4 regions of the Holdemania sp. 1001095H_141210_F2 genome follow, and region 4 is predicted to be linked to each of the others. Evidence: predicted binding sites of a transcription regulator. Region 4 holds the regulator's gene; each other region holds the start of a gene.
The links. Region 4 encodes Rex, which represses fermentation and respiration genes when NADH is low (regulators of the CRP and FNR family bind a similar motif). Its sites were predicted from a motif close to GTGAANNNNTTCAC; they were not measured.
Positions count from the first base shown of each region.

Region 1: the regulator Rex is predicted to act here: its motif matches at 4,933-4,946, upstream of adhE (bifunctional acetaldehyde-CoA/alcohol dehydrogenase).
Region 2: the regulator Rex is predicted to act here: its motif matches at 2,870-2,883, upstream of I2G61_RS13275 (flavocytochrome c).
Region 3: the regulator Rex is predicted to act here: its motif matches at 4,715-4,728, upstream of gap (type I glyceraldehyde-3-phosphate dehydrogenase).

Region 1 covers NZ_JADNPO010000028.1:16,732-24,438, reverse strand. The annotation lists gene I2G61_RS13400 (BtpA/SgcQ family protein) at 1-595, shown strand, start outside; gene I2G61_RS13395 (PTS sugar transporter subunit IIA) at 588-1,007, shown strand; gene I2G61_RS13390 (GntR family transcriptional regulator) at 1,195-1,893, opposite strand; gene adhE (bifunctional acetaldehyde-CoA/alcohol dehydrogenase) at 2,287-4,914, opposite strand; gene I2G61_RS13380 (peptidoglycan-binding protein) at 5,151-7,070, shown strand; gene I2G61_RS13375 (acylphosphatase) at 7,304-7,576, opposite strand.
Region 2 covers NZ_JADNPO010000027.1:20,428-28,134, reverse strand. The annotation lists gene I2G61_RS13280 (ABC transporter ATP-binding protein) at 1-1,006, opposite strand, end outside; gene I2G61_RS13275 (flavocytochrome c) at 1,242-2,807, opposite strand; gene I2G61_RS13270 (GNAT family N-acetyltransferase) at 2,993-3,403, opposite strand; gene I2G61_RS13265 (hypothetical protein) at 3,555-3,818, opposite strand; gene I2G61_RS13260 (AT hook domain-containing protein) at 4,069-4,767, opposite strand; gene I2G61_RS13255 (septum formation initiator family protein) at 5,014-5,352, opposite strand; gene yabQ (spore cortex biosynthesis protein YabQ) at 5,509-6,048, opposite strand; gene yabP (sporulation protein YabP) at 6,045-6,350, opposite strand; gene I2G61_RS13240 (RNA-binding S4 domain-containing protein) at 6,398-6,661, opposite strand; gene I2G61_RS13235 (helix-turn-helix transcriptional regulator) at 6,706-6,933, opposite strand; gene I2G61_RS13230 (hypothetical protein) at 6,939-7,265, opposite strand; gene I2G61_RS13225 (cupin domain-containing protein) at 7,525-7,707, shown strand, end outside.
Region 3 covers NZ_JADNPO010000019.1:14,121-21,827, reverse strand. The annotation lists gene I2G61_RS11350 (GGDEF and EAL domain-containing protein) at 1-3,687, opposite strand, end outside; gene I2G61_RS11345 (ATP-dependent Clp protease proteolytic subunit) at 4,052-4,633, opposite strand; gene gap (type I glyceraldehyde-3-phosphate dehydrogenase) at 4,788-5,798, shown strand; gene I2G61_RS11335 (helix-turn-helix domain-containing protein) at 6,010-7,707, shown strand, end outside.
Region 4 covers NZ_JADNPO010000002.1:237,927-245,633, forward strand. The annotation lists gene I2G61_RS02485 (N-acetylmuramoyl-L-alanine amidase) at 1-366, opposite strand, end outside; gene I2G61_RS02490 (phosphorylcholine transferase LicD) at 382-1,194, opposite strand; gene I2G61_RS02495 (hypothetical protein) at 1,440-1,652, opposite strand; gene I2G61_RS02500 (hypothetical protein) at 1,740-2,600, shown strand; gene asnS (asparagine--tRNA ligase) at 2,726-4,108, opposite strand; gene I2G61_RS02510 (redox-sensing transcriptional repressor Rex) at 4,370-4,990, opposite strand; gene tsaD (tRNA (adenosine(37)-N6)-threonylcarbamoyltransferase complex transferase subunit TsaD) at 5,045-6,067, opposite strand; gene rimI (ribosomal protein S18-alanine N-acetyltransferase) at 6,064-6,513, opposite strand; gene tsaB (tRNA (adenosine(37)-N6)-threonylcarbamoyltransferase complex dimerization subunit type 1 TsaB) at 6,510-7,121, opposite strand; gene tsaE (tRNA (adenosine(37)-N6)-threonylcarbamoyltransferase complex ATPase subunit type 1 TsaE) at 7,118-7,567, opposite strand.

The DNA of each region.
Region 1 (7,707 bases), on a different contig from region 4:
GACCTTTATGACGGCGCTGGCGGTAACCCTGCGGAAGACATTTCCCGATAAGCTTCTGGGAATTCTGGTAAACTGGGACGGCGTCGCTTCATTAGCGGTCGCGGAAGCGGCGCAGGCAGATTTTATCCGGGTCGAATATTTATATACCGGTCTCAGCGTCAGCTTATGCGGTCTGGTTGAAGGGCAATGTGCCGAGATTCTGGAATTGAAAAAAAAGCTGGGCAGCACGATGCCTGTGTATGCGGATGCGCAGGAAGTCAGCGGGCATTTTCTGGGAGCGCCGGATAAGATTGAAGAAGCGGTGCGGATCGTGCAGCGGGCCTATGCCGACGGCCTGTTTCTGAGCGGAAAGGATCAGCAGGAAAGTCTGGCGTTGCTTGAAAAGCTTCGTCCGAAGCTTCCGCAGACTCCGGTTATTCTCGGCGGCCGGGCAACCGGCGATAATATTTATGAATTGATGAAAGTTTATGACGGCGTGTCGGTCGCAACCTGGATAAAAGACGGCGATATGCGCAATCCTGTCAATCTGGACAAAGCGCGGTTCTTTTATAACGAAGCCCGCCGCGGCTGGCTGGCAAGGAAAAACCATGGGTAATGTTCTCTTGTGTACCCACAGCACCCTCGCTGAAGGGTTTGAGCGTGCGGTGATGATGATCGTCCGCGCCGCGCCGTCGCTGGAAATTCTCTGCTTTGAAGATGGCTGCAGTATTGAAACGCTGATGGAACAGATGCGGAAAAAAACAGAGCGGTTTCGTCAGGTGAACGAAACTTACTGCATCGTCACTGATCTGTTCGGCGCCTCTCCCTTTAACGCCGCGATGCAGGTCTGCGCGAAAGAGACAGGTTTCGTTGTAACCGGCGTGAATCTGGCTTTGCTTCTGGAGCTGTTGACGCTGCCCGCATCCAAGATGACGCAGGAACGATTGAAAACGCTGATCGAGCAGGCGCAGGATCAAATTCGTTGTTATGATCCGGCAGCTCTGATGAAATCATCCGATTCAGTATAACCGGAAATCAACCCCATCGACGGCTTGACGTGTTTAAGCCGCTGATGGGGTTTTTGTTTTGACCTCAGGTCTTTTATAAAACGAAAAAGCTCCAACAGGAATACTGGAGCTTGAAGATTCGTCGCAAGCCGGTTTCTCAAGGGCGATCACGCCGGTTTCTCCGCGCGCTGCTTTCTCAACGATCTCGCTAACGTGTGTTATTTAAATGGACGACATATTTGTAATCGAGCGCCCGATAGCTGTTTTGCGAAAACTCAATCGGTTTGTTGTCCGCAGTGTAGGTAATCCGCTCCCGATACATGATCGGTTCATCTTCGCTGATGAATAGTTCCTGTTTCAGCTGGCGCGAGGCGATGCGGGCTTCTATGATTTCATCCGCGCAGCCGATCTGAATTCCCAACGTTTCATATAACTCATAAAGCGAGGTATTTTCATCCAGATCTTCCGGTTTGATCAGGCAGCCGATCTGCGGGTGAATATACGTGTCATGAACGCCGATAATCCGGCCGTTCTTTAAACGCAGCCGTTTTAAAAAGTAAACCTCCCCGCCTAACGGAAGCTGAAGATATTCGCTGACCAGCGGATTGGCAGGCTCGGTTTTAAACTGCAGAATGATCGACGAGGGCCGGCCGCCGGATTTCTTAAGCGAAGTTGAAAAACCAACGACCTCGCCAAGGTTGCTGTAGGTTCTTAACGGCATCACTTTTGCCAGTTTTCCCCGTTTGCGGCTGATATAGCCGGCGTCTTCCAGATCTTTCAGCGATCGGCGGATAGTGATCCGGCTGACATTGAATTCTTTCTGAAAATCGAGTTCCGAAGGCAGACTTGAATTCTCAGGATATTGCCCTGTTTCTATCCGACTCAGGATAATCTCATAAATTTTCATGTATAAAGGCGCTTTTTTTTCCGACGCATTCCCATTGATTTCCGAGGTCATTCTATAAGATTCCTTCCGCATGGTAGATCAATTTTATTGGCCTCATTATACCATGGATAAAGTGGGTTTTCAATGTAACCCGGCCGTTCTGACGCTGCGGAAAGTTACGGTGTCCGCGGGTTTTATGCGGCAAATTTTAAAATAAGCTTGAACGATGAACGAAAACAAAGTCTGACGGACTGCCTTGTTTTCTCAATCCGGTATACTTTTAAGCGTAAACAGAAAAATCCCGACCCGGCGAAGCGGCGCCGGAACGGGATTCAGGAAAGGTGGAACGTCTGAACTGAGGAATATCAGTTCCAACAGAAATGATTGGTATGAAGAAGGGAAAGGCGGACTCGTTTATTTCGTGTAATAGCTGGTGTCGCCTTCATAGGAAGCCCGCAGGATGTCGATCATATCGTTGACCATCGGCACGCGCGGATTGGCTGGGGAGCACTGGTCCTCGTAAGCCAGATAAGCGATCTTTTCCTTCGCGCCGTCCCAGGCCTTTGCATCCAGACCCTGTTCCTTGAAGCTCATCTTGATGCCGCAGTCCGCGCCCAGATCCGCGCAGGCTTTGGCATAGGCGACGACGCCTTCTTCAACGGTGTTGAATTTCAGGCCGATCAAGCGGGCCAGTTCCGCGTATTTCTCATCGGCTTTGTAATAGTTGTATTTCGGCCAGACGCCCGGCTTTTCCGGCTTGGTTCCGTTATAGCGGATGACGTATGGCAGTAAGATCGCGTTGGCGCGGCCGTGCGGCACGTGGAATTCAGCGCCGATCTTGTGCGCCAGAGAATGATTCATGCCTAAGAATGCGTTGGCGAAGGCCATGCCCGCCAAGGTTGCGGCGTTATGCATCTTTTCGCGCGCTTCCGGATCGTTCTTGCCGTTGGCAACCGCCCGCGGCAGATATTCGAAGACCATCTTGATCGCCTGCAGCGCCAGACCATCGGTGAAATCAGAGGCCAGCGTGGAAACATAAGCTTCCGTCGCATGCGTCAGCACGTCCATGCCGGTGTCGGCAGTAATCGAAGCCGGCAGACTCATCGTCAGGGCTGGGTCGACGATCGCGACGGTCGGCGTCAGGGAGTAATCGGTCAGCGGGTATTTCTTGTTTTCCTCTTTATCGGTGATGACGGCGAACGGCGTTACTTCTGAACCGGTGCCGGAAGTCGTCGGGATGCAGACCAGCTTGGACTTTTTGCCCAGTTCCGGATAGCGGAAGGCCCGCTTGCGGATGTCCATGAACTTCTGCTTCAGATCGTCAAAGTTAACGTCCGGCTGTTCGTAGAATAACCACATGCCCTTCGCCGCGTCCATTGAGGAACCGCCGCCGATTGCGATGATCGTATCCGGCCGGAACGCCTGCATCAGGCTCAGGCCCTTCTTGACGGTCTGGATGGACGGATCCGGTTCGACGTCGCAGAACAGCTGAACCTGAACCTTGTTGCGGCGCTGTTCCAGCTGATCGGTAACGCGGGTGACATAGCCCAGATCGACCATTGAGCGGTCGGTAACGATGAAGACCCGCTCCACGTCCCGCATGCTGTGGAGATATTCGATGGAATCTCTTTCAAAATAGATCTTGGACGGCACTTTAAACCACTGCATATTGTTTCTCCTTTTTCCGATCTTCTTGATATTCAGCAGATTGACGGCGCTGACGTTGTCCGATACGGAGTTGTGGCCGTAAGAGCCGCAGCCCAGGGTCAGGGATGGGATAAAGGAGTTGTAGACGTTGCCGATGCCGCCGAAGGTGCTCGGTGAATTCCAGATGATCCGGCAGGCTTTGATCCGTTCGCCGAAGCGCTTGGCCAAATCCGCGTTGGCGGTGTGGATGGCGGCGCTGTGACCGATGCCGTTGAACATGACCATCGCTTCCGCCTTATCGAACCCATCTTCGACCGATTCCGCTTTCAGCATGGCCAGCACCGGCGATAATTTCTCGCGGGTCAGCGGTTCGTTCGGTCCGACTTCCTTACATTCCACGATGATGATGCTGGTGCGCGGATTGACGGTGAAGCCGGCCCGCTCGGCGATCCAGGCGGCGGACTTACCAACGATATCCGGATTCAGCTTGGCTGCGCCGACATTTTTGGTGAAGGCCTTGACGCCGAACATGTACTGCTCGAGCATTTCTTTTTCTTTCTTATTTGCATAGTGGACATTGTAATTTTTGAACTGATCCTTGACGTCGTCATAGATTTCCTTGTCGACGATGACGGCTTGTTCCGATGCGCAGATCATGCCATTGTCAAACGCCTTGGACAGCGCGATGTCGTTGACCGCCTGTTTGATATCGGCGGTCGTTTCAATGTAGGCTGGAACGTTGCCCGCGCCGACGCCCAGGGCCGGCTTGCCGCAGCTGTACGCCGCCTTGACCATCGCGTTGCCGCCGGTAGCCAGGATCGTTGCGACGCCCGGATGATTCATCAGCGCCGAGGTTGCTTCCATGCTCGGATGTTCGATCCACTGAATGCAGTTTTTCGGCGCGCCCGCTTTGACCGCCGCTTCATAGACGACCTTGGCGGCCGCAACGGAGCACTGCTGGGCATTCGGATGGAAACCGAAGATGATCGGGTTTCTCGTCTTCAGACAGATCAAACTCTTGAAAATCGCGGTGGACGTCGGATTGGTGACCGGGGTGACGCCGGCGACGACGCCGACTGGTTCGGCGACATAGGTTAATCCCTGAACCTCGTCTTCCTTGATGACGCCGACCGATTTTAGATGCCGCATATGGTTGACAACATATTCGCAGGCGAACAGATTCTTGGTGGCCTTGTCTTCAAAGACGCCGCGCTTGGTTTCCTCAATCGCCAGTTTGGCTAATTCGCCGTGTTTATCCAGGGCTGCGACCGAACATTTGGCGACGATGTAGTCGACCTGATCCTGATCCAGCTTTAAAAAGTCATCCAGGGCTTTCAAGCCGTTTTCAACTAATTGATTGACTTCCGCCTGAGCCGGGCTAAGTGTTTCTTCCATCAGAATATCCTCCTTGTTGTGAATTGTTTCACTTGTCTTTACGGGTGTGATTATAGCATGTCGAAATGGACGTTGCAATAGGCTTATGACAACTTTTTCACAAGTAAACGGTTACATTGAAAAAAAGTTTTTCCGGTACCGCTTACATCAAAATTCTTCAGAAATCGACAGAATTCCGACGGCCTGCCCAGCTGAAAAAGCCGCCGCCGCATATCGTAGCAGTGGAGGTGACAGCGATGCAATATGGTACTTTAATCGTAGAAGTAACCGTCGCTCAGCAAGCACTGCCGATCGAAGGCGCGGCGATCTTGGTGACTAACGAAGATCAGACCATCAACCTGCGGTTAAGCAGCGGAGCGAACGGGAAGAGTCCGGTAATTCGAATCGAAGCGCCCGACCGCGAGTTGAGCTTGAATCCCGACAACCAGACAACCCCGTACGCGCAGGTGCATGTAACGGTGTCCAAGGCCGGATTTGCGGACCGGACATTCCGCAACGTTCAGATTTTTGCGCAGGAGGAAGCGCTGCTGCAGGTGGACCTGCTCAATGCCGACGAGGAACTGGCCCCGCAGTTTGAGGAATTCATCGAGATTCCCGAACATGCCCTGACCCGTTCCATGGCCCGTTCCTGCGGCTGCTCGCGCGGGGGCTGCTGCGGCTTTAACGAGAGTGTTGCCGCGGGCGATGCCGAGGAATCAATCGCGCCGTACATTCTGGATTATCCGATTATCCCGAAATATGTAACCGTGCATCTGGGCCGGCCGACATCCAATGCCCAGAATGTGACGGTAACCTTCAAGGACTACATTAAGAATGTAGCGTCCAGCGAAATTTATCCGACCTGGCCGGAACAGAGTCTGCGCGCGAATATCTACTGTCAGATTTCACTGTGCTTGAACCGTGTGTATACCGAATGGTACCGCAGCCGCGGTTATTCGTTCGATATCACCAACAGCACGGCGTTCGATCAGTATTTCGTGTATGGCCGGGATATTTTTACCAGCATCAGCAAGATCGTCGACGATATTTTCAACGAATATATCCGCAAGGTAAACACGGTCAATCCGTATTATGCGGAATATTGCGACGGCCGGCAGGTATGGTGCAAAGGCTTAAAGCAATGGGGCACCGTCGATCAGGCGAACAAGGGACTCAACGCTTTCGAAATCCTGCAATATTATTATGGCGACGATATTGAATTGATTGACACAAGCCGGATCGAAGGGGTTACCGGATCGTTCCCGGGCTTGAATCTGCAGCGCGGCGTGCGCAGCGACAGCGTGGCGATCATCCAGAATCAGCTGAACCGGATTGCCGTGAACTATCCGAACATTCCGCCGACCTATCCGATCGACGGCATTTTCGGGGAAGGCACGGAAAATGCGGTCAGGGCGTTTCAGCGTCAGTTCTCGCTGACGGCGGACGGCATTGTCGGCAAAGCGACGTGGTATAAAATTTCCTATATCTATGTGGCGGTGAAAAAGCTGGCCGAACTGAGTTCTGAAGGTGTTGAGGACCGGCTGCCGGGCGTTTATCCGGGAAGAGCGCTGCGCCAGGGCGACCGCAATGTCTATGTGCAGGAAATTCAGTTTTACCTGCAGAAGATCGCGCTGTTTACCTCGCGCGTGCCGACGGTGAAGATCGACAGCAGCTTCGGCGCTTCGACCCGCAACGCTGTCGTGGCATTTCAGCGGCTGGCAGGCTTAACGCCGGACGGCATCGTGGGCCGGCAGACCTGGGATACCCTGGTGCGGGCGTATCGGGAAACGCAGTCGATCGTCCCGCCGCTCTCACAGAAGATTCCGGCCTATCCGGGAACGTCGCTGCGCTTAGGCAGCCGCGGTGAGAATGTCAGCATCATGCAGATGGCGCTGAATGTAATCAATCAGGGCTGGGGCAATTCCAATCAGCTGGTCGTCGACGGCATCTTCGGTGCGGCGACGGAAGCAGCGGTGCGGGCGTTCCAGACCCGCGTGGGCTTAACGGCTGACGGGATCATCGGACGAAATACCTGGGGTGCGATTTCCGAACAGTACAGCATTGCGACCAACAACGCGGTGGCTTTGTCGGAACAGAATTTCGAGTTGTACCGGTTCTTATATGAGAACTATACAAGCTTGATGTATTCCGTGGATAACGATCAGTCGAATTTATAACGAGAATCTTCACGTAACGAGAATCTTCACGGCAGGAATTGAATTAAGCCATGAAAAAGGTTCGCCTGTAAGCGCGGACCTTTTTCTGTCTGGATTGCATGAGGAACAATCGCATTCGCGATACGTCAGACTGCGGCGGAGGATGCTGCAGGAGGCTTAAGTGCGGGCGGCCTGTAAAAATAAAAAGATGCCGCAAGTCGGGCATCCAGAATAAAGCTTCATGAATTTCCAAGTCAATAACGAACGGTAAACCGTTTTTCTTTTAATTGAGTAGGGATCGGCTTGCAACTGAGGTTTTCGACGTGGATAAACCGGTCGCCCCTGCGGATCCGGCTCAGCAGTTGATGCAAAGCTGCGGTTTCGCCCTGCAGCTCCATTTCCACCATCCCGTTTTCCATGTTGCGGATCCAGCCTGTAATTTGCAGCGAATTGGCCAGCGACTGGACAAACCATCGAAAGCCCACGCCCTGGACCTGTCCCTGAACTACGGCATATATTCTTTCCATGATGTCTCCGCCCTTTCTGCTTTTATGAATATGGTTCACCCTTGTTTAATCTCATTGTACTGCGAAGAAGGAAGGCCTGTCCAGCGAAGAACGTGCTGAAAATATGAATTTTCAAGATGATAAGTTTCTGT
Region 2 (7,707 bases), on a different contig from region 4:
TGACATGATCAAATTCAACGATCTTGTCATTGAGCGGAGAATCGTCGGCGATGATTTCCATTTCATCGTGGGCCTGAAGCACTTCCTCAATCCGGTTTGCGCTGGCGATGCCCTTGGAGACCATGACGAAGATTCGGCTGATCGACATCATCGCGTTGGTAATGATCGTAAAGTAATTGGTGAAGGCGATGATCTTGCCGGTTTCACTTAGTCCCCCGTTGACCCGCCACGCACCGACGAGAATGACGCCGACCAGTCCAAGGTTCATAAACAGGTTCATCAGCGGATTGATCGCGGCCATCCGGGTATTGGCTTTGAGTTCTTCGTTCGCCAGTCCCATATTGACTGTTTCATAACGCTTTTTTTCATGATCCGCTTTGGACAGTGCCTTGATCACGCGAATGCCCTGGGCGTTTTCCCGCACGACGGAAATCATCCGGTCCTGTGCCCGCTGAACCTTGGTAAACATCGGAATACCCTTGGTCGCTTTGGAGTAAACCAAAAGCGTGATAAACGGCAGCGTCGCCAGCATCACCAGCGCCAGCACCGGCTCCATTATCAGCGTGATCACAATTCCCCCGATCAGCAGGATCGGCGCGCGGACGCCCATTCGCTGAATCATGCCGATCATCCGATGGACATTGTAGGTGTCGCTGGTCAGACGGCTTTCCAGCGATGGAATCGTAAATTCATCCCCCTTGCGGCACGACAGTCGGATCGTTTTTTCAAACAGATCATGCCGGATGTGAATCGTGGCGTCCCGGGCTACGCGCGAGGCAAGCCGATTGGCCTTAATGTCAAAAATCCAGCCCGCGATGGACACGGCGATCATGATCAGACCGTAAACTACAATCCGCTGAATGTCCTTCGTCGGCACGATCGTATCAATCACATACGCCAACAGATACGGCAGAAGCAAAACCGCCAGCGCCCCCAGCGTCTTCATCAAAAAGCTGATCGACATCTCTTTCAGCAGCGGTTTCAAGTATTTCTTCAAGAGTTCCATAACAGATTCCCATTCCCCCTCCACATACTTAGTTTCCTTTATCAACAGTTAGCAAGCTAAGCTTTTCTCTATCATTATACCAGTCCGCGATCAACTTTCCAGTTCAAAAATAGCATTCATCAAAAGAAAATAAATGAAACAAAGAATTCAAACTTCCTATTTTAACGGTAAATTCATAAAAAAACGGACATTCATGCCTGAACATCCGCTCTTTCTTCGATATTGTTAATCTTGCTTAGTTTGCGTAAGCCGCCGCCTGCTGGCCGGCGATCCGTCCGAAGACGATAATATCCGCCACCGCGTTGCCGCCTAAACGGTTAGCGCCATGCACGCCGCCGGTGACTTCGCCCGCTGCGAACAGACCCGGAATCGGATTGCCGGAAGCATCCAGAACTTCCGTGTTTGTGTTGATCTTCAGACCGCCCATCGTGTGGTGAACGCCCGGAGCCACTTTGATCGCATAGTAAGGACCTTCGTCCAGCTTGTTCGCGAAGCTGGTCCGGCCGAATTCTTCATCCTTGCCGGCTTCGACGCAGGCATTCCACTTGTCCATTGTTTCAACTAACGCCGCGCCGTCAACGCCCATTGCCGCCGCTAACGCTTCAACGTCGGCGCCTTCCACCGTCAGGCCCTGCTTGATGTATCCCGCGATAACGCTGGAAGCTTCGACCATCTTGTTGTCGACGATCAGCCATGCAAATCCGCCCGGCTGCGCAACTTCCGCTGCCGATACCGCATCACGCGTGCCGACTTCGTCAAAGAAACGCTTGCCTTCGCTGTTGACCAGAATCGCACCGTCGCCGCGCAGACCTTCTGTGATCAACGCGCTGGTTTCCTGAGAAACTGTCGGATGGATCTGGATCTGTTCCATATCCACGGTATCTGCGCCGATGGCCGTTGCCATCACGATGCCGTCGCCCGTCATGCCCGGAGCATTCGTACAGACAAAGCCTTTATAATCTGGCTTGTATTTCAGAACCATTTCCGTATTCGCCGCAAAACCGCCGGTCGCCAGAATAACTGCTTTGCCGGTATACGTCGTATCGCCAGCCTTAACGCCGGTAACCTTGCCGTCAGTAACGACTAATTCCGTCGCCGCCGTTTCCATTACAAACTGAACGCCTTTGTCTTCCGCTGCTTTTGTCAGCTTCGGAACCAGGTAAGAACCCACTGCGACTGTCTTGCCTTCGTCGTTGACCGGCTTGTGAATCCGCTTGACGCTCGCGCCGCCGAAGCTGCCGACCTGCGACAGGTTCGCGTCGATTGTCTTTAACCATTCAATGCCGTTCTTCGCTTCATTCGCCAGAACTTCAACTAAAGCGTGATCGTTCAGGTTCTTGCCGCCGACCAGCGTATCCAGCATAAACAGCTCTTCGGTATCAAAGTAACCTGTCGGATTGGCTTTGTATTCTTCATACTGCTTTTCAACCGTGGCTGTCAGCTCCGCTAAATCCGGATAGTTTTCCTTCGCGCTCGCCAGCATCTTTTCGACGCCCGCGTCTTCCGCGAAATCATTCTTATCCTGTTCCGGTGTATTCGCCGCGTTCATGCCGCCGGTAGAACGCGTGGTGTTGCCGCCAGTCATCGCTGCCTTTTCGATCACGATAACCGACTTGCCTGCGTTTACAGCTTCAATCGCCGCTGTCATGCCCGCTCCGCCGGCGCCTACGACGATAACGTCAGCTTCTGTCGCCGCCGCCTCCGGAGTCGGTGTTGCCTCATTGCCGTCGTTCTTCGGCGTGCTGGAGCAGCCCGCCAGAAGCATCAAGCTGGCAAGAGTAAGAGCAACTAATTTTTTCATTTCATTCTCTCCTTTGCAAATGCTTTTGCGTTTTTATAGTAATCAATTTAAGCCGGAGAATCAAGAAATTTTTCACAAATTATACACAATTTACTAAAACCTGTTGCTTCGCAGCTTTCTTTCATAACGAAAGGAAATTAATAACGGATTATTGAGTTATTAATCTTCGAATTTACGACGTTCTGCTAACGAATGATTTTGATCAAAGCCTGACAATGCAGCTCCGTTACCAGCTGCCAGCCCAGCCGACGATAAAAGCGCAGCGTTTCTGCGACGTCGTCGCTCAACAGGATTTTCTGACGAACTTGCGGGTATCTGTCCGACATGGTTTTTAAAAGCAGAGTTCCCCATCCCTGATTCTGAATCGACGGGTCGACGATCAGATCCTGAATATGGAGGATTGTTTCACCATCGCCCACCGCCCGCACAAACCCCATCAGCCGGTCTTGTTCATCGCAGAGTTCAAGCACGCAGAGCGAGTGATCGAAAGCGGGTTTTATCCGTTCCGGCTGACTTAAATAGGCCGTCCAGCCGACAGCTTCATACAGCCTCAGAATTTCGTTTTCCCGGCCTGAACGCAGGTTTTGAATGATCATGGCGAGCCTCCTTTTCTTATCAATCCAACAACGCCGATCAGTTTGACCGCTGGCGGTTGGATTGCTTTGGCGTTTGGACAGTCAGTTTCAGTTTATGCTTGCCGCTTCGGTTTCCCGCAGGAAGTAAAAGAAAGAACCGCGCCCGCAGTTCTTAGTTTTCCATTTTCCTCTGCGCGCTTTCCAAAGCCGCTTTCAATTCATCATAATCCGAAAAGACCAACGTCCAGTTCAGCCAGCGGAAGACTTCCTGCCAGGTTTCCAGGCGATATAAACCGAGCGGACATTCGATCAGCACCGCAAGCAGCAATTCCTGATAAGCCGGTTTTCGTAAATCCGTCAGCTCCGCGGCGTTCACTTCATTTTTTAAAAAGATCAGAATATGCTCAATCGCGCTGTTGATCCCGAAAACTTCCATGCCATTCACCTGTCTTTCCCTGTCTGTCTCAAAAAGTAGACTTTATGCACCAGTCCTGATTATGTCAAAAATGAGAGGTTTTTCCAGTAATTCTAATTATATTTCAATCGTCAGGTAAAGTCTACTTTTTCATCCATTTCCTGGAAATATGCACGAATTTTTTCGATTTCATAAAAAAAGATCCGTTTTCTGATCCCGGATCTTTCTTCATTTTGTTATAAAGGAGGTTCGCTCAGTCCTGAACTGACGATTATTTGACTTCCTGAATATTCCCGCTTTTATCCGCCAGAATGACGCTGACATTCAGTTTGTTTTTGACCACCTTCGGAATCTCGCTCCATTGCTTGCGGTACACTGAAGAATCGTTAAAAGCGACGCTGTATCGAACGGAGCTGGCCGTATCCTCACTGATGTCTTTCAGAATCGCGTTGATCTTCACCGGCAGAGGCTGCCGGCGGCCGCGATGCGTTCCCTGCACTTCGATAATCCAGGTAATTCCGTCTTTTTCCGCCTGAATCTTGTTGGGAAACTCTGTGGTCTGCCAGCCGCGTTCATTCAGCCAGGCCGCTAAAATCCGCCGCAGATCTTCCGTATTCCGGCTGCTTTTCAGCATTCGGTCGCGGCGTTTCTGTTCCTCGCTCTTGGCTGGCCGGCCGCGTTTTTTCGGCGGGAACATCGCTTCCCGGTCATTCAGATTATCGACGTAATACCGCACGCGCAAATGCGAACCAAAACCGGTCTGTCCCTTCGGCCGCTGCAGAATTTCATCACCCTGATACAACAGTTTGTAAATTGCCTGACAACAGGTCGGCATTGTCGCATGTTCCGGCGACACCTCCTGATGCAGCTCTTTGGAACTAATTTCTATCCATTTCTCCCCTCGATCATGCGCCTCCTGCTTCTTCTGTTGAAGTATTCTTAAATAATCGTTGATTCCCGGACCCTTCATCCTTATTCACTCACTTTCTTTACCTTGACAGCGTCATTATAGGGGTTGGGGTTTGTCGAAATCCCGCGTAACGTGTCGTTGTATGAAAAATAGTTGATTTATAAGGATTTAACCTCTGGAAATCGCTTATTTTTCCTTTGTTTTTCAGGTAATCCTACATCATTCTTTCAGGCGCAACGGGATCCAGGCGGTGGAAAACAAAAAAACCGGGTCTTCAAGACCCGGCTGTGATTGCGTATTTCCTGGCTATTTCTTATCGTCCGACGGCAGATAGAAAATCTGTTCGCCTTCCTTGGAAAGCATAAAGCTTCCCCGCGCATAGCTTTGTACGTAAGCAGGATCTTCAAGTTTATCCCGCTGCAGTGTCAGATATTTATTTTCTTCCTGGAGTGTTTTCAGTTCTTCCTCAACTCGGGAGATCTGTTGCTTCAATTCCATCGTCGTTAAGATTTCCTTAACTACGCCGTAAAGCATAAACAGGGAAAAACAGATTACGACCAGACTGATGAACTTTGCAAGCATGCTCCGTTTTTTCCGTCCTTTGGGTTTGACGGTTTTCGGCTCATTTTTATTTTCAGCTGTCAAGTTCAATTCCTCCTTCGCCTGTTTTCTTGCGAAAATGATAAAAATTTAGGTGCATCTTTATTATACTGAAAATTCATTTAAACGCAAGTGAAACTCCGGTGAACTGACTGCGGCTACAACCGCTTGAAATGAAAAAATACGAAAAGAATCCGCACTTCAGTCAGATTCTTCCTTCGGCGGCACACGGCCGGGATGTTTCCGGCTTCGTTTGATCTGCCGTTTTTCCTCTTTCTTCTGCCGCTTCAGCTGCTTTTCGTGATGTTTTTTCTGATGCTTCAACTTTTTGTTCTGCCGCTTTTCGTCCCTTTTCTTATGCCGGATTTCCTGGCGATGTTTAAAAGCCGCCTGACTTTTCGCTTTTTGTTTCTTAAATCCGGTCAGCTGCCTGACGATACCGCGCACAAGCCCTTCAAATAAGGGAGAAAAGGTCATCGCGTAAAATTTAAGGTAAACTGCGGCGCCCAGCACGAAGACGGCGATCAGATACGTCTGCGTCTGCCCGCCGGTAATCGGCAGCAGGCCGGCGTACATCAGCGTGACGAAAAGAAAAAAGTAAAGCGTTTCGATCACCCAGCGCACAAAATGGCGTCGATAGTGCCACGTCAGCCGGTTCATGCCGCTCCAGGTCAGGGCGAATACCCAGCCGCTGAAAAAATGATAGACCAGCGCCTGAAACTGCTGGGGAAGCAGAATCATTTCAGCAGCTTACCTAAAAAGGATTCCTTGCCCGGTCCTTTTTTGTTTACGATATATTCCAGGCGGTCGATCAGGCCGCGGATGCTGACCTCGCCGCGTTCCGTATCCAGCTTGCCCAATGTCAGATCCTTCCCCTGCACCAGCATCCAGCCCTGGCTGGTTTCCAGAAGAAACTCATTGCTGTCGAAGCTGTCGATCTGCTTCACTCCCGTCAGATCCAGACTTTTGCGGTCTTTCATCACCACGTTATGATAGGGATTCGTTTCGAATTTCAAGGGATTGGATAACAGACTTTCACTCATAAAGAAAACCTCCTGTTCCCTATCAACCTATGAACAGAAGGTTTCGTTTATTCCAGCTCGACGCGTTTTTCCTCCACGACCTCATACATGGAAGCCGCGTCTTCCTTGCGGGTGTACTGAGTGGTTTCCGTCACGCGCACCGTCAGCTGACGCTGGCCGAAAATCACGGTGATCAGGTCGCCAGCCTGGACTTCGCTGGCCGGTTTGGCCACTTTGCCGTTGATCAGCACGCGCTGATGATCCGCCAGGTCCTTTGAAACCGTGCGGCGTTTTAAGATCCGGGCCACCTTTAAATATTTATCCAATCGCATTCCATCACCTCTGCTTCTTATCATACCATAGTTTGATTCTCTTTTTAAGCTCGCGGCGTTTCTGCCCTTCCGGGACTGTCTTCTTCCAGCCAGAATATTTCGTCGACGTGCAAGCCCAGCCGCCGCGCCAGTTTCATTGCCAGCTCCAGCGTCGGATTGTATTTATCGTTTTCAATCGCGATGATCGTCTGGCGGCTGACGCCTAATTCCTTCGCCAGATCTTCCTGACGCAGTCCCGCCTGCTTGCGCAGTTCTTTGACCCGGTTTCGCATTCAGGTTATCCCTGCATCAGACCCACGCCCAGAGCGACCGCCAGGACAAGGATGACAAACGCTGCCGCAGCTGTCCATAACAGCTTATTCGGCTCATGATATTCGTCGTCGCCGGCGATCATCCGCCGTTTTAAGGCAAGCTGTGAAAATCCCTGGACACAGACGGCCATGCCTAAGACCAGCGAGGGCCATGGATGATATTGGCTATGGTTCAGCCAGGTCTGTCCGCAATTCCATAAGGTTGCTGCACACAAAGCAAGCAAGACGGCTTTGTAGCCCCAGGCTTCCGAGCGAAGCTGAATGTTCCGATCCATTTCATCTCTCTTTTTCATCCTTGATGCCTCCTTATCTGAGAGTTCTTTAATATTAAACTCTTTTTACATTTTCATTATAATCTCTGCTTTTGTAATGTCAAGACATTTTAACATTTTCACATAGCTTATTCTTATCAATCCCCTGTCCTCTGAATCGGAGTTTTCCTTTTTCTGCAGAATTTTAAAAGATTCAGTTTCACAAAATCAAATATCCGTTTGGCTCTGTTCATAAATCTATTCCCGGTTTATACTGATCAGAAAGAAATGAGGAATCGCCATGCGAAAACTGACGAACGATCAGGCGCTGGAGTTCGGCGTCCAGCCTGTGCATCATCAAATGAATAACGGCGAGCTGCGGTTTCGTCTGACCCGGGAAACGGGAAGCAGTTATATTCTGACGCTGGGCACAAACCAGAGTGGATGGCAGTCCAGCCACATCCATCATCGGAAGCGGGAGTTT
Region 3 (7,707 bases), on a different contig from region 4:
CTCGTAGACAGCGATGAATTCGTCGCCGCCTAAGCGGAATAACTGCTCCGGCCGGGCATGCAGATTCAGAATCCGCGCCAGTTCGATCAGAACCTGATCGCCATAGTGATGCCCATACAGCTCGTTGAGCTGCTTCAGTCCGTTGACGTCGCAGACCAGAACGCCCGCCTGCGATAAGGGATGCTGCTGCCAATGCTGGAGCTGCTCGACATACCGGTTGCGGTTGCCCAGCCCCGTCAGCGGATCGTGATAGCTCATAAACCGCAGCTGTTCCACCGCCTGATATTTAAGCAGTTCACTGACCAAAAAGGCGATCAGCGATTCCGCAAAGCTTAAATCCTGTCCCTGCGCCGACGGATTGACGATGGCGCAGCAGCCGATAATCTTCTCCTGGGAAAGCAGCGGCACCGCAAGCAGCGACCGCACACCCAGCCGTAAAAACGTGCGCACCAGTTCGGCGTTCTGACTCTTCAAGGCGTCGATATCCACTAAGACATAGGCGTCGTGCGCATGAAAATAGGTGTACCCCGGTTCCAGCAGCACTTCCGCCAGATTGTTCCAGACTTCCTTGAACGAAGGCAGCGGCGTCTTCATCCACTCGTAAACCGGAGGCGTTTCCTGCAAAAAGCTGAGCACGACCCGCTCCGCCGCGTAATATCGGCCGATACCGGTCAGGCTTTCCTCTATCGCCTGACTGACGGAATCCGCGTCGACGATCTGGCGCACATGCTCAAGCAGCGCGTTGCCTCGCTCCAGCTGCAATGACAGTTCCTTGCTTAAATGATTGTGTTCAGCGATATCCATCGCAAATTCCATCCGCGCAGTCCGGCCCTGCCACTGGATCAGCTTATCTTTGACGATGAAATCCCGGTTCATCAGCTCGTTGGTATGCTCCCAGACATAATATTCGTTGAATTTCAGCTTGTCGTTGGTGCAGAACGGACACGGCGTATCGCGGCCCTGCAGCACCTTATAACATTTCTTGCCGATGTAGTCGTCGATGATATTGAGATCTTCTTTGATCGTCCGGTTGATGAATAACAATTCGTAAGTCTTTGGATCGCTGACATAGATCACGTCGTTTAATTCCTCAAGCAGCTGCGAGGTCAGATGTTCTTCCAGCCCCGGCGCTGCTGCGATCACCGGCATTTCCGTGCGCAGCTCGTCGATTTCGGTACTGTTGACCGTCCAGCTTTCCTGCTTCATCGAAGGCAGGTAAAACTGCACCTGATTCTTGCCCTGACGTTTGGATTGATAGAGCGCGATGTCTGCGTTCTGATAGAGCTGATAGAAATAAGTTCCGTCCTTGGCATAGAAAGAAACGCCGATGCTGCAGGAAACGCTGTCGTCAAACAACGCCGCCAGCTTTTGACACAGCTGTCCTGCTTTTTCCCGTACGATCTGTTCCGTCTTGCAGTTTTTCATCAGAATCGCGAATTCATCGCCGCCGATCCGGCCCAAAACATCATCGCCGCGGAAAACCTCGCGGATCTGCCGGGCAATTCGGGAAAGCACCTGATCACCATAGAGATGGCCGAAGGTATCGTTAATTTTTTTAAACTCGTCGATATCCAGAACCAACAGCGCGTGCATTGCCTGGGGATCGTTTTCCAGCACCGACTGAATCTGAGCTTCAGAGGAGCCTTTGTTCAATAAGCCGGTCAGCGAATCTCGCTGGGATTGATATTGCAGGATCAGCTCATGTTTCTTTTCCTTATCAATATCGCGGATAAAAAACAACACCTTCAGATGCTGGGTCGCCGGATCCTGAATGATATGCGCAGTCGTTTCCACCCATACCATCTGGCGTTTTTCCGACAACCGGCGATATTGCAGCGTGATTTCCCGCTGTTCCTGATTAAACGCGGCTTTCAAAGCGTCCCGGCTGAACGTCGAAAGAAACGTCAGACGGTCGTCGGGATGGATCTGCTGCCGGGCGATGCGGCGCTGGAACTGATCGTAAGGCGTCCGCAGCGCGTCGTCGATCAAAAAGCCCCAGTCGCCGCTGATTTTTTCCACAAGATTGTCGCACAGATTGATCTCAATCATCAGACAGGCGCCGGCCGCGATGGCCTTGCGGTACTGCTGCTCCTTGGCGTAAGCCAGTTCGGCATCTTTCTGCAGCGTGATGTCTTCAATGATGCCGACGGCCTGTTCCGTCTGACCAAACTCGTCGGGCAGCATGACCAGCGTTAGCTGCGACCAGTGCACGATGTTGTCCTGATTGCGGTTTTTAATAATGCAGCTGACGCGTTCCTCTCCCTGACGCAGCCGGTGAATCATCGCGAGGAAAGATTCCCCGAAGGGCGGCAGGATCAGTCCGCGGTCGATAAAATATTCCGGATTGACGGCGGTGTCTGGAAAATTGTAGCGGGCGCAGGCTTGCGGCGTACCGAGAATCTGATTGGTTTTAAAGTCATAATCAAACAGCACGCAGCCGACCTGTTCAAGAGCTTTCGTCATCCTCTGCTCGTTGATCGCGATGTTCAATTCCCGCTGCTTGCCCTCGGTGATGTCGAGCACAACGCAGTTGATCGTCTGGACGCTGCCGGTCAGCGCGAAAGAAGCATAGACCATCAGAAATAAAATGCCGGTTTTTGTCGGAACCCGCAGCTGATAGTGCAAGCCGGGCAAGCCGGCGGTGAAGGCTTCTTTGATCTGGGCTAAAACGGCATTTCGGTCATCGGGATGAACCATCCGGATCCATTCGTTTTGATAACGCTGACGGATTTCATCTTCCGAAGTCTGAAGCAGCTGATAAAACCGGCGGTTGCCGTAAAGCAGGGTCTGCGCGTCGTCGAGCTGAAGCAGGCAGATTCCACCCGGCAGATTGTCCGTTAACATCGCCATCTCATCGTTGCGCTGGCGCAGCTGACGAATCTGCGTCTCCAATTCAGCCTGACGTTCTTTCACAGCGTGGATATCGGCAAATCGAAGCAGGATCGCGATGCGGCCCTGATCTGTCAGAAAGCGGTAGCCCTGACATTGCCGCCACAAAGCCGTTCTGTCCCTGCGCACAAACCGCAGAGGCATCTGAAATTCATCGCCATGCTGAAAGGCGTCTTCACATTGGGTTTTCATCGTTCCGACATCGTCGGGAACCAGGATCAGATCAAGCTGATTCCGACAATGAGCATAGAATTCTTCGTAGGTGAATCCGAGTTGCTTCAGCAGCGGGGAACTGATATAAAACAACGGCATGTTGGCTTCCAGATACACGCCGGCCATCTCCGCCTGCAGCGCCGGTTCCGCCATTGTGAACGGCCGCGGATGGGCAGTGAAAAGTTGCGGCTGCGGCGAGAAGACCCGCGAGGCAGGCAGATCGAGGTCCAGCCGCACATAGACGGGCCGGGGTAGTTCTTCCAACGTTGCCCGCAGCTGCAGACAGGCGATCTTCCCGTCGGGATAGTCCAGCTCAAAGGCGGCGAACAGGGCGCAGAGATGGGGCTGTTCGCGCAGGACTTCCAGACTGATCCAGCGGATCTGCACAGGCGGGAGGGTCTGTTTATAGTAGCGGTTTAACGACAAAAGCAGATCGTCGCGGCCGGCAATCATGTCCGGATAGAGCCCGCGGCAGATCAGCGCTTCGCTCAACGCTTCCTTCAATGCCGGCCAATCCCGGCAAAGAAAGACGGCGTCCACTAATTGTTCAAAGGCTTCACGTAATTTAACTGTATTTTTTTCCATGATCGGTTTGCCTCATTTTCGATATCCGTGCGAGTTTGATTCTTATTTAATAATATAAGGATAGCATAACCCCGGGGCAAAAACCAGCGCGGGGTCAGCGGCGGACAGCGAATTTTCGGGAGCGGCAGGGGGTGGATAAAAAAACGGGCAGACTGAGGGTGGGCAAACCGGTCTTGAGCGGCAAAGTTTCGCTTCACTCGCCTTGAATTCAAACGATGGGAAAACAGGCGGAAATCAGTCGGATCGAAGGAAGCGGCAAGAACCGGCCATAACATAAAAAAAACGTCCGCAGAGAACCTGCGGGCGATTTAAGAGACCGGTGGATGGGAAACGGGGATTGGAAATTCGTGCAATCTTCGCAGCGTTATTTTTGTTTATGCACCAGATCGTCGATCAAACCGTAATTCTTTGCCTCTTCGGCGCTGAAGTAGCGGTCGCGGTCGCTGTCTTCGCTGATTTCCCGCAAACTGCGGCCGGTGTCGCCGGCTAACAGTGTATTTAAGCGCTGGCGGATCTGCAGGATATGCTCGGCGGCAATCTTGACGTCGGCGGCCTGTCCCTGGACGCCGCCCAGGGGCTGGTGAATCATGATTTCACTGTTGGGCAGGGCATAGCGCTTGCCGCGGGTTCCTCCGGCTAACAGGACGGCGGCCATACTGGCAGCCATGCCCATGCAGATCGTCGATACGTCGCAGCGGATCAGCCGCATCGTATCGTAAATCGCCAGCCCGGCGCTGACGCTGCCGCCAGGGGAATTGATATACAGCTGGATATCCTGAGACGACCGCGAGGCCAGGTATAACAGCTGCGCGCACAGGCTGCCGGATACCGTGTCGTCAATCGGCGAGGTCAATAAAATGATCCGCTCCTTCAACAGACAGGAGATCAGATCGTAAGCCCGTTCGCTGCGGGCGGACTGTTCAATAATCGTAGGAATTAAGGTCATGGAGAAGACTCCTTTCCTTTTACAGTATGCCAGAATTCAGCGGATCAATACCTCGATGAAAAAAAATTGTAAAACCGTCAAGTGAAGTCATTCACAATTGACATTTTATGCCTTAAACACTATAATTAAGTCGTGTCATAAGGAGGTCTATAAAATGACAGTAAAAGTTGCGATTAATGGTTTTGGACGCATCGGACGTCTTGCTTTCCGCCAGATGTTTGTAGCCGAAGGTTATGAAGTTGTAGCCATCAACGATCTGACAAGCCCTAGAATGTTAGCTCATCTGTTGAAATATGATTCAGCTCAGGGCCCTTTCACAGGACATACAGTTGAAGCGAAGGAATCTTCGATCGTTGTCGACGGACACGAAATCGAAATCTATGCGAAGGCTGACGCGAAAGAACTGCCTTGGGGAGAACTGGGCGTTGACGTCGTTCTGGAATGCACAGGCTTCTATACATCGAAGGCAAAGGCTTCCGCTCATATCGAAGCCGGCGCGAAGAAAGTCGTCATTTCCGCTCCTGCCGGAAACGATCTGCCGACGGTTGTCTTCGGCGTTAACGAAGGCGTTCTGACAAAGGAAGATACCGTAATTTCCGCGGCTTCCTGCACCACGAACTGCTTAGCTCCAATGGCGAACACATTGAACAAATACGCTCCGATCGTCAGCGGCATCATGACGACAGTTCATGCTTACACAGGCGATCAGATGACTCTGGACGGCCCTCAGCGTAAAGGTGATCTGCGTCGTGCTCGCGCGGCTGCGATCAACATCGTTCCAAACAGCACCGGCGCTGCCAAAGCAATCGGTCTGGTTATCCCGGAACTGAACGGCAAGCTGATCGGCTCTGCTCAGCGTGTACCGGTTCCGACAGGCTCCACAACGCTGCTGGTTGCGGTTGTTAAGGGCAAAGATGTTACAAAAGAAGGCATCAACGCTGCGATGAAGGCTGCTTCCAACCCGTCTTTCGGATATACGGAAGAAGAACTGGTTTCCAGCGATATCATCGGTATCACGTATGGTTCCCTGTTCGATGCAACACAGACCATGGTTACCAAGATTGACGACGATACTTATCAGGTTCAGGTTGTTTCCTGGTATGATAACGAGAACAGCTACACAAGCCAGATGGTTCGTACAATCAAATACTTCGCTGAACTGTAAGAGCGAAAGTCAAAGGCATAAAGAAAGCGGCTTTTCCAAAGTCGCTTTTTTTGCGCTTTTTTGTGGAAAAAAATAAAAATTTGACAGGAAATCCCCGGTAAAAACGGACTTTGCGGTCCACAGCGGTTGACAATCGGAGTGAAAACAGGGATGATATTAATGGATTTTTATGGCCCTTTTTATATCACAACAGAGGAAAGGAGTGCTGGACATGAATAAGCTGCCTGAGAAATTAACACAGCTAAGAAAATATAACGGGTTTTCACAACAGACTGTCGCCGAGAAAGCGCAGGTTTCGGTTCTGGATTATATGGCATGGGAGAACGGAAGAGCGATTCCGGATGTGGATCATCTGATCTTATTAGCGGAATGCTTCAATGTCAGTCTGGATGAGATGGTCCGCAACGAAGCAGTGAAGCTTCCGGAAAAGGATCTGCATGAAACACTGGATATTCCATTTATGAAGAAGCCGGAGGAGGAAGTGCCTGCCCCCCCACTGATCAACGAGCCGATTCCGCCGCAGGAAAAGCTGGGTCAGACGCGCGTCATTCCGGCCGTGAAAGATCTGGAGAAGACCAAACCGCTGAACGTTGTTAAAGAATCCCCGGTATCGCCGCATGCCGCCGGTACAGCCCGGCCGAAACCCGGACCGGCCAGCGTCAAAAAGAAGAAACAGACTCAACTGATCGGCGCGGCTGTGGGGATCGGATTAGGCGTGCTGCTTCTGATTCTGGCGCTGAACGGCTTGAGTGGCGGAAAAAAGGAGAACGTCACCAACATCATGACCGCGGAAAATCGGATTGCGGCGGGCGAGGAGTTCACGCTGGTGCTGAATACCGACGGGACGGTGAAAGGCCAGGGCAGCAACGACGAAGGTCAGCTTGACGTCGGCAGCTGGGCGAACATCACCTCCATCAAGGCGGGAGCACGGCACAGCGTCGGCTTGAAGAAAAACGGCACGGTCGTCGCGGCCGGCAGTTCCCGGCAGCATCAGACCGAAGTCGGTGAATGGAGCGGGATCACGGCCATTGCGGCAGGTGAAAATCACACGTTGGGATTAAAAAAAGACGGGACTGTTGTCTGTACTGGCGACAACAGCGCTAAACAATGTGAAGTTTCTGAATGGAAGGACGTTGCGAAAATCGCCGCGGGCGGAGATATCAGCGTCGGCATTACCCGGGAAGGAAAAGTCCTGACCGCTGGCAGCAGCGCGGATGTATCCTCCCTCACCGACGTGCAGAATGTCGTGATCAGCGGCGAAACGTTGTTGATTATAAACAAGTCCGGAGGCCTTGACTGCATCCCGGGCAAAACCGGCGTCTGTCCGGCGAAGACGCCGTCGAACATCACGATGGCCGCTGCTTCCGCAGAGCACGTCCTGCTGCTTGGCAGCGATGGCACGGTGAGCGCCGAAGGCGATAAGGAATACGGCCGGCTGGAAGTTGAAGCATGGAAAGATGTGATCGCGGTTGCCGCGGGAGACAAGCATTCCGTCGGTTTGCTGAAAAATGGCAGTCTGGTTGCATCCGGAGATAACAGCCGCGGTCAGAGCGAAATGAACGATAACCACGAAGAAGAAAAACAGCTGGAGGCGGTTAAAAATATCACGATCAGTCAGACTGGAGATCAGATCAAAATCAGCTGGGATAAAGTGGAAAACGCGGATTACTATGAAGTCAGCGCCGCTTTGAAAAAGGAATATTCGGCCAAGATCGACGGAACTTCCGTTTCCTTAAATGGAAATTTATTCGAGGATGGCAAGCAGGTGACTTTCAGCATCGTCGCGTATTCGCGACAGGATGGTTTCAAGCCGTCGGAAGCGGCAACGCAGGTTTTCAATTATTTCGCTCCGACCGCTACGCCGTCGCAGACGCTTGCTTCCGTCGCTAACGTCAAGATCAGTCAGGAC
Region 4 (7,707 bases):
TTTTTCCATCATATAAACAAAATCCAAACCGCTGCATACATTGCGCAGAATGACTGTCTTGCCGGCAAAAAGATCCTGACCGCTGCGGTTATAGGTCTCATGATAAAGATTGAGCGTTTCTCCATAGTAAAGATAATCGCCCAACGACAACAGCTGCGCTTCATCAACAATCTGATTTTCAAACAGCTGCCGGGTTTTCTGATTACTCAAACCGCAGACGCCATACGTATCGACTTGTTTTTTCTGGCGTTGATTCAACAACCATTGCCCTCCATACGCGAGTATGCAGCAGGCGATAAAGATGAACAGGAAAGATTTCCAGCGCAGTTTGGAGCCGCGCGGGACATAGCTTGGTTCCACTGTCATGGTTTCCAAAACTCCTTATAACCGGATGTCAACGATATGTTTCGGTTTCTGTTCTTCTTCCGGCGGCAGCGTCATGTAGCTTGGTGCAATCGCTGTGCACAGGTATTCGTGCGGATGATGCGCAATCGGCAGCTGCGTATCCTCGAACGGAACATACTGAACAGGATAGATATCGTCATAATCAAAGATAAATGGTTTCAATGGACTCTTAAACGTCCATGTCAGATCAAAGCCGATCTTCTTGCTTCCTTCATTAAGTTTCCCATACATCCGGGCGTTGGAAACGAACCAGCGCTTGAGGAACAACGGATTCATGCCCAGGTTGTCAAAGAGAATGATAAACGGCATAATCAGCTGATTCAACATCCGAAGCGGCAAATCCATGGTTTTGCTTGCGGCGCAGTAATCATAAACAAAAACGTCGATGAAAATTCCGTCGCATTCAGTACAGCGGTTGGCTAACAACGTATTGACTTCTTTCAGATACGTTCCTTTTTTCCGGATCTTCATCCCCGGAATTAACGGATTATAGCGTTTATCCGTATCAAAGCATTGAAAGGTATAGCCTTCCGGAAGATCCTGCTTCAAAGCGACGATAAAGCGCTTGTAGTCTTCATAAAGCATGGCGATATCCGCATCGTCATCCCATGGAATAAAGCCCTGATGGCGAACCGCGCCTAAGGCGCTGCCGCCGTTGAGGAAATAAGGTATGTTGTATTTCTGGCAAATGCCGTCAATCATTTTGAGCATTTCCAAAAGCACCTTATGGACATCGGCAACGGTGATCTCGTTGCCGTTTTCATCTGTTTTTAATACGTATTTTTTCATGTCATCACATCCTACGCTCTATTATAAGAGAATTGAAGATCAACCTCAAGTTTTTTTAGTTTGTACGCAACGAAAGGGTCTGATTCTCAAAGGCTATGCCATAAATATACAGCCATTCAGGCTCCATGCATCTTTTTTTGGATATTTGTCATGCCTTCCCCAATTATTTCTAATTTGGCATTTAACTTTCAGTTTACCCTTGAAATGGCAATTCAAAAGAGTTAACATTAATTTGAAAGACAAACTCAATAAAGTATTTTTACAAAGTTCTGTTTTTTATGAGGCTTTTTCTGATTTTCCGCAATATTAAAGTAGAGGAGGTTTTTATTGCGATGGAAAATACGAAGAAACTTCATAACAACGATCCCCTGCAACCGCTGACGCTCTGTCTGGATTCCACTCAAATCCGTCAGCTTCTGGCCACCATTGATTTCCGAGAAAACGACGTCTTCCGCCACACCTTTGGCTCTGAGGATGAAATATCCAGAAAGATCCGGATCGCTTATTTCTCCGATCTCTTTCTCTGCCGGTTAGTCCGAACTTCGATGATGAATACCGAGCCTGTAAAAAATCATCGCGGCGAGAAAGGGATTCGATTTGATTTACTGATTAAAGCTGAAGATGAACGAGGAACCCTCCTGGTAATCAATCTTGAGATGCAGAACTATCAGATGAGTGATTCATTGGCAATGCGTTCGCAGGGATATCTGTCCCGCATTGTTGCCGATCAGCTCTGTGTTGGTGATCTGTATGAGTTTAATCCGGTCGTTCAGGTCATGCTTACCAACCATGTCCCGCAAATCCAAAAGAATGACGGTTATCTGCATGATTATCGTTATACGAAAGAAGAAAAGGCAGTTCCTTTACCGGACGGGCGATGTCGGATTCTTTGGGTGGAAATGGACAAGCTGGAAGCGCTGGAAAAGAAGCCGGTGGAAGAATGGAGGCTGTCGGAGAAAATACACTACACGGTTCGGTTCAGTCACGTTGCAGAAAAACAGAAGTGGATTCAGGAATTATCAGAAAAGGAGGAAATCATTCAAATGATGGAAGAGAAGAAAATGGATTTTTTAAGAGACACCAATTTGGCGCTGGCCCGGATGCGGGCCAGGTTTGACGAACGGGATGAACAGGTGGTTTATGAAAAAGGCATCGCTAAAGGGAAATCAATAGGCAAAGAGGAAGGAAAAATAGAAGGTCAGAAAATGTTGGTTAAGCTTGTGCTGAAACAGCGGATAGAGTTGACCGAGCAGGAAGAAAAACAAATCGAAGAACTTGACGGAGAAACACTTTTTGACCTTATTCAAAGCTTAGATGCAATTCATACACCGGAAGATTTTCATAGGCAAATCCATGAAAAAGCGAATCAAAATGTTCAAATGAAGCAAGCCGTTCTTCATCGTTAACTTTGGAAATATTAAAATGAAAAAGAGTTAAATATCCAAACGACGTTTAACTCTTTTTCATTTGTCAGTTCATCTTCAGTAAGATTAAATTGAATTGCCGAAAAGTTGATTGAAGGAAAACTCAATCAGAACAATAAGTTCTTCGGGGTACGGGCAAACGGGATCACATCGCGGATATTCTGCATTCCGGTAACATACATGATGAATCGTTCAAAGCCCAGACCAAAGCCCGCATGCTGGCAGCCGCCATAGCGGCGCAGATCCAGATACCACTGCAGTCCGTCTTCATGAACACCCATTTCCTTCATTCGGCTCTGCAGCACTTCCAGCCGTTCTTCACGCTGAGAACCGCCGACCAGTTCACCGACTGCCGGCACCAGCAAATCGCAGGCTGCCACAGTTTTCCCGTCATCGTTCATCCGCATATAGAACGCTTTGATATCCTTCGGATAATCGATCAGGAAGACCGGACCTTTTACAACTTCTTCGCACAGATAGCGCTCATGCTCCGTGTTGAGATCCATTCCCCAGGAAACCGGGTTTTCAAACTTTTTCCTGGCTTTCAACAGATGATCGATCGCTTCGGTGTATGGCATCCGGACGAATTCGCTGTTCAGCACATGATTCAGCCTTTCCAATAACGTGTTGTCAATAAACTGGTTGAAGAATTTCATTTCTTCCTGACAGTTGTCCATGACGTACTGAATGCAGTATTTGATCATATCTTCAATCAGATCCATATCATCTTCAAGATCTGCAAACGCAATTTCCGGTTCGACCATCCAGAATTCAGAAGCATGGGTCGTTGTGTTGGAGTTTTCCGCACGGAAGGTCGGACCAAAGGTGTAAACATCACGGAAAGCCATCGCAAACGCTTCCGCCTGCAGCTGACCGGAAACTGTAAGGTTTGCTTTCTTGCCGAAGAAGTCCTCTTCGTAGTTGCCATCATCACGGGTAGTGACGGTAAAGACCTCGCCGGCGCCTTCTGCGTCGTTGCCGGTGATGATCGGGGCGTTGACATAAACAAAACCCTGATCCTGGAAAAATTCATGGATCGCCATCGCCAGGACCGAGCGAACGCGGAAAACCGCGTTAAAGGTGTTGCTGCGCGGACGCAGATGTCCGATCTCGCGCAGATACTCAAACGAATGCCGTTTCTTCTGCAGCGGATAGGTGTTGTCGCAGGCGCCTTCCAAAATCACTTCTGTGACCTGCAGCTCAAACGGCTGCTTTGCCTGCGGCGTCAGCACGACTTTTCCCGTGACGGTCAGCGCCGTGCCGGTCAGATATTTGGACACGTCCTGAAAGTTGGCCAGATCGGAAGAATAAACCAGCTGGGCGTTGCGGAAATACGTTCCGTCGTTCAGCTCGATAAACCCGATGGAGCCGTTGTTGCGGTTGGTTCTGACCCATCCCTGCAGCTGGGCATACTCGATCTGATCGGTTTCCATGGTGCTGCCGGAACAGGCCATCTCGTAAAGTTCTCTGACGGTCATGAATGTAAGCATACTTTTCTCCTTTTGTTTGTTTATGAATAAAAAAACGTTCCTGATCAAGGAACGTTCAACAACGTGGTGCCATCCTCATTTACCCGGATGATCGCAAAATCATCGGGCCTCAGGGTGCGTTAACGCCGCCGACGGGATCGTCTACTGTCAGTTCTCCGATCCGGCTCCCAGAGTGTTCCGCATTCCCTGACTGAACTCCGGCTTTCACCCTGCCCGGCTCGCTGTGCTTCAGTAATAGGATCGTTCTCTTTTCGCTGCCTTCTACTTTTTCATATTGTTGGTTTCAAAAACCAGTTCCTGGATCGTGGATACAACGTCGATCGGCTTGACCAGAACTCCCTTGGGAACCTGGAAATGCTCATGCGAGAAATCAACAATCCCGGTAATGCCGCATTCGATCAAACGATCGGCTGCGTCCTGAACATTCGACGAAACGCACAGGATCGCGATTCGACAACCTTCTGGAATCTTATCCTTCATTTCATCAACGTGGTAAACCGGAATCGGCGTCTTCCCGACAGACTCCGGACGGATGTCAAAGGCACATACAATCTCGCCGACAACATGGTTCCAGCGATTGTAATTCATTAAAGCTTTCCCAAGGTTGCCTGCTCCGACAAGAATAATCTTCTCATCGAATCCCATGCCCAACTGCTCGTTGAATATTTCAATCAGGCGGTCAACGTCATAGCCATAACCTTGCTTCCCCAGCGATCCCAGGAATGAGAAATCCCGGCGGATCGTCGTGGACTCAATAGCCACATATTCCGAAAGCTCCTTGGACATGATCCGGGTTACGCCGGAATTTTTGAGTTTGCGTAAAGCTTTCAGATAGATTGGATAACGCTGCAGTGTAGCCTTAGGGACTGACTTTGTTGGCATACTATCAACCCCTTCTGCATTATTCTAGCACACTTGTTTTAAATTGTGAATGATTTAATGAATTGAACTTGTTTCAATTTCCATCGACGGGTTCGCGGCGATGTCCAACGAGCCGTTTAAACCGTGCGTATACGCCGTCCATCCCGCAGCGCCAATCATCGCGGCATTGTCCGTGCAGCACCATAACGGCGGAATCGTCAGATGAACCTCCGGCGTTTCCTGAATCATCTCCGAGATTTTCTCACGCAGGCGCGAATTGGCCGCCACGCCGCCTGCCAGCACAACCTGCTTCGGTTTAAATTCCCTGACCGCCTGCATCGTCTTTTTCAGCAGCGTGTCCAGCGCCGCTTCCTGGAAAGCGTAGGAAAGGTCTTCCTTGTTCAGCTCCTCACCTTTTTTACTTTCCCGGTCGATCAGCTGCAGGACCGCTGATTTTAGACCGCTGAAGGAGAAATCAAGCGGTTTTTCCGTCTTTGGCTTCGGCAAGGTGTAATGCGGATGTCCCTGTTTCGCCATTTTATCAATGACCGGGCCGCCCGGATATCCGGTTCCCATCACCCGGGAAACCTTGTCATAAGCCTCGCCGATCGCGTCGTCCTGCGTTGTGCCGAGGATTTCAAATGACCATTCATCCTTCATCCAGACCAGCTCGGTATGACCGCCGGACACCACCAGTGCAATCATCGGGAACCGCAGTTCGTCGACAAAGCGGTTGGCATAGATGTGCCCGATGATGTGATGCAGCGGGATCAGTGGCTTATCGTAATACCAGGCCAGGGTTTTCGCAGCCTGGACGCCGACGTGCAGCGAGCCGACCAGGCCGGGTCCCTGCGTTACCGCGATCGCCAAAATATCATCCATTGTTACTTCAGCCTGAACCAGCGCTTCTTCGATCACAACGGAAATATTTTCAACATGGATCCGCGAAGCGACCTCCGGCACAACGCCGCCGTATTTTTTATGGACGTTAATCTGTGAAGAAACGATGTTGGAACAGATTTTACAGCCATCCTCCACCACCGCGGCGGCTGTTTCATCACAGCTGGACTCAATCGCCAGGATTAAATTCCGTTTCATAAATTCCCTCCTATTGGTTTCATCATCAAATACGCATCTTCATGATTATCCTGATAATAACCTTTCCGGATATTGATAATTTCAAAACCATATTTTTTGTAACAGGTCAAAGCTGGGGCGTTGCTGACGCGAACCTCCAGCGAAATCATTTCGCAGCCATTCTCTGCGGCGCAGTTGATCATGTGATCCATCAGCCGCGAAGCCCAATGCTGACGGCGGTAAGGAAGATCCACGCCGATTGTCGTGATCTGCGCCTGATCGAACGTCGTCCAGATGCCGGCATAGCCGACAATCGTTCCTGCTTCGTTTTCAGCCACAAATAAATGAGAGTATGGGTTTTCCTTTAACTCATATTCATAGCTTTCCCGCGGCCAGGGCGAACTAAACAACCGCAGCTCCATTTCGCAGACAATTTCTAAATCGTCCAGCGTCATTTCCCGGATCATGCTTTTTTTACCAGATAGTCATCGGCCGATTTCAGGTACTCCGGCACTAACAGATGAACGTTCTCAACCTTCTGCCATTGCGGCCGCGCAAGGAGGAAAGCTTCTGCCAGATCGGGATAACAATCTTCCAACCCCAACAGGGAACAATCACCGACCAGTTCTAAATCGCCGGCTTCTTCAATCCGCGCCTGAATCTCGCTGAGCGGCAGCACGTCTTCTTTACCGATCAGTTTTCCCTTTTCAATAAATCCAAAATAAGCACGCTGGCTGCGGGCGTCCAGCAGTACGCCAGCTTTCTCTTTTCCAGCCCCAATCAGTTCCAACGTCGGCAGCGCATACAGTGGTAAATGCGCCGTAGAGCATAACACCTTGGCGATCGTCATCGCGATCCGCACGCCGGTGTAGCTGCCCGGTCCTTTTGTCACTACGACTTCGTTGATCGCCTTCGGCGTCAAATGACATTCCTCAAGCAATGCGGTTAACTGCGGAAAGATCATTTCCGACTGTCGCTTCCAGGAAGACAGGCAGCGTTTGCCGATGAGCTGATCATTCTCAATCAAAGCCAGCACCAGAAACTTACTGCTGGTATCCATACATAAAGTAATCATTTTAATGCCTCCATCAATTCGACATACTTTTCACTTTCGGTTTCCAAAACGATCTGGCGGCGATTCTCGCCTAAGCGACGCAGCGTAATCCGCAGCGGTTCCGTTTGATCCAGGTCTTCCATATATTCAGGCCATTCGATAACCGTCAGGCCCTCGCCGTCGATCATTTCCTCAAAACCCAGTTCCTGATGCGTCCCTTCCAGACGATAGGCGTCAAAATGATACAATGGCAAACGGCCTTGATAAATCTTCAATATCGTAAAAGTAGGACTGCTGACAGTGCGGGTGATTCCTAGTCCCCGGGCAATCCCCTGGGTCAGCGTCGTCTTGCCGGCGCCTAAATCCCCGCTCATCGTCCACACCATATTGGGCTTGGATAAACTTCCCATTTTCTCACCGAGAGCTTTGGTTTCCTGCGGTGTTTCCGTTATGAATTCAAGCTTCATTTGTTCACATCCTTTCTTCAGTGTCACTTGGAAAATATTATAGCACAGATTTAAAGCACGGGAGAAAGAAAACCATACCTGTATTTAAATCGACAATTATTTTATTTTTCCTTTTTGATTGGAACTCTGATTGCAAATCT